Regions from separate parts of the Saccharopolyspora sp. NPDC000359 genome, predicted to be linked through region 3. Evidence: riboswitches for the same ligand, from Rfam matches in the RefSeq annotation. Region 3 holds a riboswitch; each other region holds the start of a gene.
What was found. A riboswitch is a leader RNA that binds a small molecule or an ion and turns the genes downstream of it on or off. The one in region 3 is predicted to bind thiamine pyrophosphate.

Region 1 (3,263 bases), on a different contig from region 3:
CGCCAGCAGGCCAACCGACACCAGCACGAGAGGGTTCACCCTGGCCAGCACACCGCTCATCGCGCCAACACCCGCCCCCGGTGGAGCCGCGTCTCGCGGTCGGCCAACTCGATCAGCACCGGGTCGTGGGTGGAGGCGGCCGCGGTGGCGCCAGACCGGGCAGCGGCCCGCACCCACCCGGCGATCGCGGCCCAGGTGCGGCGGTCCTGCCCGACGGTCGGTTCGTCGAGCATCAGGGCGCCGGGCCGGTGCGCGAGCGCCGCGGCGAGCGCGACCCGGCGCTGTTCCCCGCCGGAGAGCCGGTAGGGGTTGGCCCCGGCGAGTGCGCTCAGCCCGAGCACCTCCAGGACCTCGTCGACCGCGACCGGGGCGCCCAGCCGCATCCCGGTGCGGGCGATCTCCTCGCGCACGCTGGTGGTGAGGAAGCCGTGCTCCGGGTTCTGCGGCACCCAGCCGACCGTCCGCGCGAGGTCGGCGGACCTCATCCGGTGCAGCGGCACGGGGGTGCCGTCGATGCTCCCGCGGTCGGGGCGGACCAGGCCCGCCAGCGCGGCGAGGAGGGTGGACTTGCCCGCACCGGACGCTCCGGTGAACGCCGAGACCTGGCCCGGTGAGACCGAGGTGGAGACATCATCCAGGGCGGTCACCGCAGCGGATGTCCGCATCCGGCGAGCCACCAGGTCCACGCCCAGTTTCCGCGCTTCGAGCTGCGGGCCGGGGGAGCCCGGGGCCACCAGCGCCGTCGGCACCTCTGTCGGCGCGGGCGCGGGCAGATCGGGCATCCACACCCCGGCGCGGCCGAGCTCATCGGTGAGCTGGGCCCGGCAGGTCTCGGGGTCGACGTCGTGCATGACCTGACCGGCGGAGTCGAGGACGACGACGCGGTCCACCAGCTCCAGCCACGGGCCGACCCGGTGGTCCACCACGACCAGCGAAGCGCCGGTGTTGGCCACGACGTCGGCCACCGCCGCGCGCACCCGCTCGGCGTTGTCCGGGTCGAGCATCGACGTCGGTTCGTCCAGCAGCAGCATCGACGGTCGCAGCGCCAGGACCCCGGCCAGGGCGAGCCGCTGCAGCTCACCGCCGGACAGCGCCGACGTCGGGTGGTCGGTGGGGTGGGGGAGCCCGACCAGCTCGAGGGCTTCGGCCACCCGCCGCCAGATCTCCTCCGGCGCGACCCCGGCGTTCTCCGGGCCGAAGGCGACATCGCGCCCGATCCGGTCCGCCACCAGGGCCGCCCCGGGGTTCTGCAGCACCAGCCCGATCTGGCCGTGCACCCGGACCTCGCCGCTCAGCTCGCCCGGCAGCGCCCCGCCGAGCACCCCGGCCAGGGCGTGCACGACGGTCGACTTGCCCGCCCCGCTCGGCCCGGCCAGCAGCACCCGCTCACCGGGCTGGATCCGCAGGTCCAGCCCCTGCACGGTGGGCGTGCGCCGCCCCAGCGGCCGCCAGCCGAAGCCTCGCAGCTCCGCGCGCAGGTCCGTCGAGGTCGTCACACCGCCGCCCGCTCGTGGTGCTCCCGGCCCGGCCCGAACGCGTCCAGCGCCCCGGTCGCGGCCAGCCCGCGCACCAGCGCCCAGCCGCCGAACCCGGCGATGACCACGCCGGACACCACGAAGAACCCGAGGTGCGCCAGCTGGTAGGGCAGCGCCCAGTCGGTGTAGTAGACCTGCCACTCGTAGAACGACTCGAACGCGGCGGCCACCGCAGCCGCCAGCGCGGCGACCAGCGGGCCGAACCGCTTCCACAGGAACACGGCCAGCACCAGCTCGACGCCGAACCCCTGGACGCACCCGGAGATCACCGTCGACAAGCCCCAGCTGTTGCCCAGCAGCGCCTCCACGGACGCGGCGACCACCTCGGTCAGCAGCGCGGCACCGGGCTTGCGGACCACCAGCCCGCCGATCACCCCGCCGAGCAGCCAAGCGCCGCCGAACAGCCCCGAGCTCGGCGGGAACGCGAACGCGGAGAAGGTGCTCAGCACCTGGTAGAGCTGCGCCCAGCCCCAGAACGCCACGCCGACCGCGACGCCCAGCATCGCGACGGTGACGAAGTCGATGGTCCGGTAGCGGAAGGCGGCATCGCGCACCACTAGAACTCCCTTCGCCGGTGTTAACCGGAGCAGGTTCGGAGGGTCTGCGGCTCAACCCGCACTCTCAGCGCCCTTCACCACGGCGCTCCCCTGTCATCGGCCACACACCCTACCTTCGGCGCACCACCCCGGACACCGGTGGGTGAGAGCACTCCGAGCAGGCGCACCATCCGCAGTGGATCAGCCACGGGGAGTAGTGGGCTCGTGACGCGGCGAGGCGCGTCGGCCTCGCTACGTCCACTGTGGACCTCTGGTGGGGCGTCAGGTGCTGCGCAGCTCGACGCAGCACTCACCGGCGCGCGGCTCGAGCACGGCTTCGGTCGTGCGGGCCTGGAGCCCCGCGAGGAAGCCCTGCAGGAAGGCGTGGTTCAAGCCGCACACCAGCTCCGGGGACCGCGAGGTCACCGGGTGGAACGGGCAGTTGCGCAGCCGCACGCAGCCCGGAGCCTCCCGGTCCGGTTCGAACCCGTGGTCGGCGAGCACCTCCGCCGCCCGGGTCAGCGCGCGCTCGGCGCCGAGTCGACCTGGACGGGTGCGCTCCCGCTCGGCCCTGCCGAGGTCGTGCCCGCGCTCGCGTGCCACGCGCATCACCGCTTGGGTGGCGTTCTCCCGGTCACCTTCGGTGAGTACCGCGTCCACCAGGATGTCGGCCAGCAGGTCGTGGCGCCGGGGCGGGATGCTGATCCGGATGTCGGTGCGCGCCGGTTCGTAGACCTTGGGGGTGCGGCCGACCTTGCGCACCCCGTCCAGCGGCTCGTACCGCGCGCACAGCAGGCCCGCCGCCACCAGCTTGTCGAGGTGGAAGGCGGCGAGCTTGCGGGAGATGCCGACCGCCGAGGCGGCCTCGTCGCGGCCCACCGGCCGCCGCGCGCGGCGGATGTAGTCGTACATGCCGCGCCGCAGCTCGTCGTCCAACGCGGCCACCGCGGTCATCGCCGAACCGGCCTTGTCCATGGTCCAACCCTAGCGCTCTCGGGCACATCTCAATGGGTGGAATCCAGTCAGCGGCCCGGCGACCGGGAACGTTGACCGAGGTCCCTCAATAAGACTAACGTTGATTGGCGAAATAGGGGTGGACCTGGGCCACCCGCCGCGGTCGCGAGCACCGGCCGCGTCGACCCGGAGGAAGACATGACAACCGCACCCGCCCTGCACGTCGCCAACGAGCCCG
Region 2 (3,263 bases), on a different contig from region 3:
CTCGTAACTGGGAAGGCCCGAACTGGTCAGGCCTGATCTGCCGCCGACACCACCGCATCGCGCAGCACGGCCCGCAGGCGCCCCACCTCCAGCGGTGAGAGCACCGCCGTCTCGCCGGGCGGCGCCACCACGACCACGTCGCCCTGGTTGATGAACACCGACAAGTCGCGTCGCCTCCCGGCGACATCGCGGCAGCTCACGTGCCACTCCTTGGTGGGCTCCACGATTCCCCAGCCTCCCTGTGCAGTGCGTGCGTCCCCGCGCGGTCCTTGGTCGAGGGACGCCGCGGCGCACCGGGTGTGACGGCGGTTGTGGCAAGTTTTTCGGAATATGGCGAAAACGCCTGGTTCAGGTGTGGCAAGGCGCCGGGCGGTCGCCCGCCGCCACGTGGTGGTCGGCAGCGATCAGACCGGCCGGACGACCAGGCCCTCGGGCTCGGCGGTGAAGGTGACCGCACCCTCGAAGTCGGCGATCGGGAGCTCGTCGCGCACCAGCCGGTGCGGCGCGTCGAAGGCCTCCACCCGGACCTCGCCGGTGGTGATCGTCTGCTCGGCGACGTCCGCGCCGCCGACCTGCACCTGCAGCTCGTGGCCTGCCACCGCCACGGTCAGCCAGCCACCGGCTACGGTCAGCTGCTCGCCGCCGTGGGTGAGGGTCAACCGGCTGGCGGCCGGGTCCTCGGAGCGCACCGCGACGTGCGAGAGCGCCACGTCGCGCTTGCCCGAGTCGCCGACCAGCGCGATCACGTCGCGGGTGACCTGCTCACCGGCGTCGTCACCGGGCTTCGGGGTGAGCACCGGGGCGCGCAGCTGCGCGGCGACGCGGTAGGGCTGCCACGAGCCAGCGCCGATCAGGTTGACCACCGCGGTGACCTCGACGTCGGCCAGCAGCCGGTCGCTGCCGGGCGCTGGGGTCACCTCGATCGCGGGAACGTCCTGCTGGTCCAGCAGCTCGCGCAGGGCTTTGGCGCGTTGGCGGCTGTTGCGGTCGAAGCCGCGGGTGATCGCCACGGTCCCGGATCCGGCGGCCGCGACGGCGGCCTCGGTCAGGTCCGCCAGCGGAGCCCAGATCCGCGCGGGATCCTCCGGTCGGCGGGGCCGCCGGGAACGGGCGAAGCTCGGAGCATCGGTCGTGGTTTCCATCGTCGCCGAGTTTAATCCGCGAGGAAGGTTCACCTTGCCTGCCGGTGGGCCCCTTCACGCTGTGAAATCGATCGCTTTCGCACCGCGATGTTGATCGAGGAGTGGACGCGGACTCCGCCGGCCGCGAGAACCGGTTCCGGGAACAGTGCTGGCGGGAGGGCGCTGAGCTGCTGCCGGTCCCGCTCGCGGACGAGCCCGCGCCGCTGCGGCCCCTGGCTGGGGAGGTGGACGCGGGCCTGACCGCGTGGTCCCGGCGGTGCTGGGCGTGCCAGCCGCGGTCGGTGTTGCCTGGTTCGTCCCGGTTCGTGGTCGGCCATCGGGAGGGTGGCGCCGCGGCGGTCTTGTTGGTGCGGGCGGCCGGAGCGATGCTTGGGGCTTTCGCGGAGGGGGCGGGGATGACCGAGTTGGTGTTCCCCGCGCTGGGGCGCCGTCCGGCGGGGCGCGCTCCGATGCGCGGGGTGCTGGTGCGGTGGCTGGCCGCCGACGGGAGCGCGGTGCACGTCGGCGACCGGCTGGCCGAGGTCCGGGCGGCCGGTGGCGACGTCGGCTGGGTGCGCGCGTTGGCGACCGGGACGCTCTGGCACCAGGTGCGGGCCGGTGAGGTGCTCAGCGCGGGTGCGGTGGTGGGGCTCATCGACTGACCGGTGCGGTTCGGGTTAGGTTGGGGCGAGTGACGCGGGGTGCCCGGGGCGGCCGGGCTGAGAACAGACCCGTTGAACCTGACCTAGCTCGTACTAGCGGAGGGACGTCATGGTTCCGAACGTGCTGACCATCGCGGGCACCGATCCCAGCGGTGGCGCCGGTGTCCAGGCCGACCTGAAGACCTTCTCGGCGCACGGCGCCTACGGCATGTCCGTGATGACCGCGCTCGTCGCGCAGACCACCACCGGGGTGGCCGAGGTCCACGAGGTGCCGCCGGAGTTCATCACCGCGCAGCTGGTCACGTTGCTCGACGACGTGCGGGTGGACGCGGTCAAGATCGGCATGCTGGCCAACGCCGAGGTGATCCGCGCGGTGATCGGTGTGCTGGACCGCTACGCGCCACCGCACGTGGTGCTGGACCCGGTGATGGTCGCCAAGAGCGGGGACCGGCTGCTCGCTCCGGAGGCGGTCGGCGTGCTGCGCGACGAGCTGCTGCCGCGGGTCGACCTGATCACCCCGAACCTGCCGGAGGCGGCGGACCTGCTCGGCGAGCCGGAGCTCACCGACGTCGACGGCATGCCAGCCCAGGCCGAGCGGCTCGCCGGGCTCGGCGCCAAGCAGGTGCTGCTCAAGGGTGGTCACCTGGCCGGTGAGTCCAGTGTGGACCTGCTGCACGGCGACGGCGTCTCCGAGCTCCTGGCCAGCGAACGGGTCGTGACCAGCAACGACCACGGTACCGGCTGCACCCTCTCGGCGGCCATCGCGGCGCTGCGCCCGCAGCGCCCGGACTGGCTGACGGCGGTGCGCGAGAGCAAGGCCTACCTGACCGAGGCGCTGCGCGCCTCCGAGCGCCTGGACGTCGGCCACGGCCACGGCCCGGTGCACCACTTCCACCACTGGTGGTGACCAGACCCGGTGAACCCGGCGCGTCGACCTGACGACGCGCCGGTCGTCGTGCCCGAATCCACGCGAATCCGGTGGGGCTCAGACGCCTGAGCCCCACCGGGACCGCGCGACCCCGAGATGAGGACTCCGGATGAGCAAGCTGCCCGAACCGCCCGCCGACGGCTTCTGTGCGCAGGCCTGGGCGCACACCGCTGACCTGCAGCGCGCGATCGTCGAGCACCCGTTCAACGCCGCGCTGACCGACGGCACCCTGGACCGCGACGTGTTCGCCTTCTACATCGTGCAGGACGCCCGCTACCTGGTCGGCTTCGCGCAGGCCCTGGCGGCCGCGGCGTCCCGGGCCGACAACCCCGAGGACGCCGCGTTCCTGTCCGGCGCGGCCCAGGGTGCGCTGGTCGAGGAGCGCCGGTTGCACGCCGGGTACGTCGCCGAGTTCGGGCTGACCGACGAGGAGATCGCCGGGATCGGCACCTCCCCATCCTGCCTGGCCTACACCTCGTACCTGCGTGCGACCGCGCTGACCGAGCCTTACCCGGTGCTGCTGGCGGCGGTCCTGCCGTGCTTCTGGGTGTA
Region 3 (3,263 bases):
GTCACCGCCGTGGCCAGCAGGACCGCCGAGCAGCCCAGTTCCATCGCCAGGGCCGCGTCGGAGGCCGTGCCTAGGCCCGCGTCGAGGATGATCGGGACGGCGGCCCGGGAGACGATCATCTCGATGTTGTGCGGGTTCCGGATGCCCAGGCCGGTGCCGATCGGCGAGCCCAGCGGCATCACCGCGGCGCAGCCGACCTCCTCCAGCTTCAGCGCCAGCACCGGGTCGTCGTTGGTGTAGGCCAGCACCACGAAGCCCTGGTCGACCAGCTGCTCCGCAGCGTCCAGCAGTTCCACCGGGTCGGGCAGCAGGGTGTCCTCGTCGGCGACGACCTCCAGCTTGACCCAGTTCGTCCCGAGCGCCTCGCGGGCTAGCTGCGCGGTCAGCACCGCCTCGGCCGCCGTGCGGCAGCCCGCCGTGTTCGGCAGCGCTTCGATGCCGAGCTTGCGCAGCAGGTCGAGCACCCCCGTTCCGCCACCGGCGTCCGCGCGGCGCATCGCCACGGTGGTCAGCTCGGTGCCGGAAGCGATCAGCGCGCGTTCCAGGACCGCGAGGTTCGCCGCCCCGCCGGTCCCGGTGATCAGCCGCGAGCCGAACTCGCGACCGGCGATCACCAACGGGTCGTCCATGTCACCCTCCTTGCACTGCGGTGAGGACCTCGATCGTGGCGCCGGGGTGCAGTTCGGTCCCGGGCCAGCTCGCGCGCGGCACGACCGCGCCGTCCACGGCCACTGCCACGCCCCGCTCCGGGACGCCGAACTCGGCCAGCACGGCGGCGAGGTCGGCGCCGTCGGCGACCTGCCGCGGTTTGCCGTTGATCACGACGTTCACTGCTGTCCTCCCCATCGGTTCGGATCGGTGGCCTTGATCAGCGCGTCGGCTTCGTCGCCGCGCAGCAGCGCGAGCACCGCGTCAGCGGTCACCGGAGCGAGCAGGAAGCCGCCCCGGTGGTGCGCGGTGGCGGCCAGCACCCCCGGTTCCAGCCAGCCGAGCACGGGCAGGTTGTCATCGGTGCTGGGGCGCAGCCCGGCCTGGGCCTCGACCAGCTGGTACTCAGAGATGCCCGGCACCACCTGCTCGGCGTCGGCGATAAGGTCGCGCACCCCACCCAAGGTGACCTCGGTGTCGAAGCCGACCTCGTACTGGGTGGCGCCGAGAACCAGCCCCCCGTCGTCGCGCGGCACCAGGTAGACCGGGCGGCCGTGCACCGGTCCGCGGACGGTGCGGCTCGGCGGCGGCAGCGCGGTGGACCGCGCGCGCAGCCGCAGGATCTCGCCCTTGACCGGCCGGATCCGGCCGGTCAGCGCGGGGTGCAGCGCACCGGAGTGCGCGCCCGCCGCGATCACCGCCACATCGCAGTCCACAGTGGAGTCATCGAGCTCCACCGCACCGGCCCGGACCTCCTTCGCCGCCGCTGCGACGAACTCGACGCCGGCAGCCGTCGCCGCCGCGCGCAACGCGGCCAGCGCCAGGCGGTTGTCGACCGCGAGGTCCCCCGGGACTTCGAGGCCGCCGCGCACCGCGGGCCCCAGCGACGGTTCGAGCCGCCGCGCCTCCCGGCTGGAAAGCCTGGCCACGGTGCGGCCTTGCCGGGACAGGTAGTCGGCCAGGTCGTCCAGCTCGGCGCGGTCGGCGCTGTCCACGCCCACCACCAGCGTGCCCTCGCGGCGCAGCCCGGACGGCAGCCCGGACGCGCGGCTGAGCTCCTCGGCGAAAGCGGGCCACCGCTCCAGCGACGCGCTGCCCAGCTCCAGCAGCTCCTCCTCGCCGGGCCAGGCCTCGGCGATCGGCGCCAGCATCCCGCCCGCGACGTGCGACGCCCCGGACGCCGGGGCCGGATCGACCAACTCGACGCGGTGCCCGGCGGCTGCGGCGCGCCAGGCCACGGACATCCCGATCACCCCGCCGCCGACCACGACGACGTGTGCGGTTCGCGATTCAGACAACTCCACGCTCCCTGCGCCGGCATGACCCGGATCAGGTTCGACGGTCGGGGCCAACGCCCCCTCTCAGCCCGGCGACCGGGCTCCCGTGCTCACCGCCTTACACCGTACCTGCCGAGAACGCCGACTCCGAGCCCGCGTTCGAACGCGGGCTCGAGGCGAGAGGGGACCGAACGTCTGGAGCTACCCTGTGGGACATGCCTGGAATGGACGGCTTCGGCATCCGCGCCCGCCTCAACGAGGCGAGGCTGTACCTCTGCACCGACGCGCGCACCGAGCGAGGTGATCTCGCCGAGTTCGTGGACGCGGCGCTCGCGGGCGGGGTGGACATCGTGCAGCTGCGCGACAAGCAGCCCGGCGGCGCACCGCTGGAGGCCCGGCACGAGCTCGCAGCCCTGGAGGTGCTGGCCGAGGCGTGCATCCGGCACGGCGCCCTGCTGGCGGTCAACGACCGCGCGGACATCGCGCTGGCCGCCGAGGCCGACATCCTGCACCTGGGCCAGGACGACCTGCCGGTGGACGTCGCGCGGCGCGTCGTCGGCGACCACATCGCGGTCGGCCGCTCCACGCACGACGTGGTGCAGGCCGACGCGGCGGCGGCCGAGCCGGGCGTGGACTACTTCTGCACCGGCCCGGTGTGGACGACGCCGACCAAGCCGGGTCGCGCGGCGGCCGGACTCGACCTGGTCGAGCACGCCGCGGAGCACCGCGGGCACGGTCGGCCGTGGTTCGCCATCGGCGGCATCGGCCCGGACAACCTCGACGACGTGCTGAAGGCGGGGGCGGAGCGGATCGTCGTGGTCCGAGCGATCACCGAGGCCGAGGACCCCACCGCAGCGGCCCGGGAACTCCGCAACCGCCTCCCCTGACCTCGACAAGCCCCGGACACCAACCACTGCACGACGTCCGACCTCCGCAGGATCCCTCGCACCCCGTCGGACCTCGGCGGTTCCGCCGGGCGCGATCTGGCGTCCGCGGCCACCTCGGATCCCGCCTCCGCGGTTTCCCCGGGTGGCCCTCCGGGGTGCGCGACTTCCATTGAAGTTGTGGGGTACGTGGTCGGCGTGGCCCGGACGCGAGGCGGCCCCCGGCCGGAGCCGGGGGCCGCGTCAGGGGAGACGGGTCACTGGGTGAGCAGGGTCAGCCCGTAGACCTGCAGGATCTCGTTCACCGGCTGGAAGTAGGTCGTGCCGCCGGAGCTGCAGTTGCCCGAGCCGCCCGAGGTCACGCCCTGCGCCTGGTCGTCGGAGATGAACGAGCCGCCGGAGTCACCGGGCTCGGCGCAGACGTTGGTGCGGGTCAGGCCGGTCACGGTGCCCT

Region 1: it holds a riboswitch for thiamine pyrophosphate, as region 3 does, so the genes downstream of both, ABT324_RS18965 (ECF transporter S component) here and thiO (glycine oxidase ThiO) in region 3, are expected to answer to the same signal.
Region 2: it holds a riboswitch for thiamine pyrophosphate, as region 3 does, so the genes downstream of both, thiD (bifunctional hydroxymethylpyrimidine kinase/phosphomethylpyrimidine kinase) here and thiO (glycine oxidase ThiO) in region 3, are expected to answer to the same signal.

Annotation. Positions count from the first base shown of each region.
Region 1 is NZ_JBEPDU010000028.1:52,242-55,504, forward strand. It holds gene ABT324_RS18955 (energy-coupling factor transporter transmembrane component T family protein) at 1-60, opposite strand, end outside; gene ABT324_RS18960 (ABC transporter ATP-binding protein) at 57-1,496, opposite strand; gene ABT324_RS18965 (ECF transporter S component) at 1,493-2,089, opposite strand; TPP riboswitch at 2,082-2,194, opposite strand; gene ABT324_RS18970 (helix-turn-helix transcriptional regulator) at 2,354-3,046, opposite strand; gene folE (GTP cyclohydrolase I FolE) at 3,224-3,263, shown strand, end outside.
Region 2 is NZ_JBEPDU010000075.1:9,652-12,914, reverse strand. It holds gene ABT324_RS31345 (hypothetical protein) at 27-224, opposite strand; gene ABT324_RS31340 (hypothetical protein) at 405-1,142, opposite strand; gene ABT324_RS31335 (biotin attachment protein) at 1,538-1,783, shown strand; TPP riboswitch at 1,809-1,905, shown strand; gene thiD (bifunctional hydroxymethylpyrimidine kinase/phosphomethylpyrimidine kinase) at 1,893-2,690, shown strand; gene tenA (thiaminase II) at 2,821-3,263, shown strand, end outside.
Region 3 is NZ_JBEPDU010000046.1:44,499-47,761, forward strand. It holds gene ABT324_RS25770 (thiazole synthase) at 1-629, opposite strand, end outside; gene thiS (sulfur carrier protein ThiS) at 631-831, opposite strand; gene thiO (glycine oxidase ThiO) at 828-1,946, opposite strand; TPP riboswitch at 1,938-2,043, opposite strand; gene thiE (thiamine phosphate synthase) at 2,141-2,812, shown strand; gene ABT324_RS25790 (S1 family peptidase) at 3,067-3,263, opposite strand, start outside.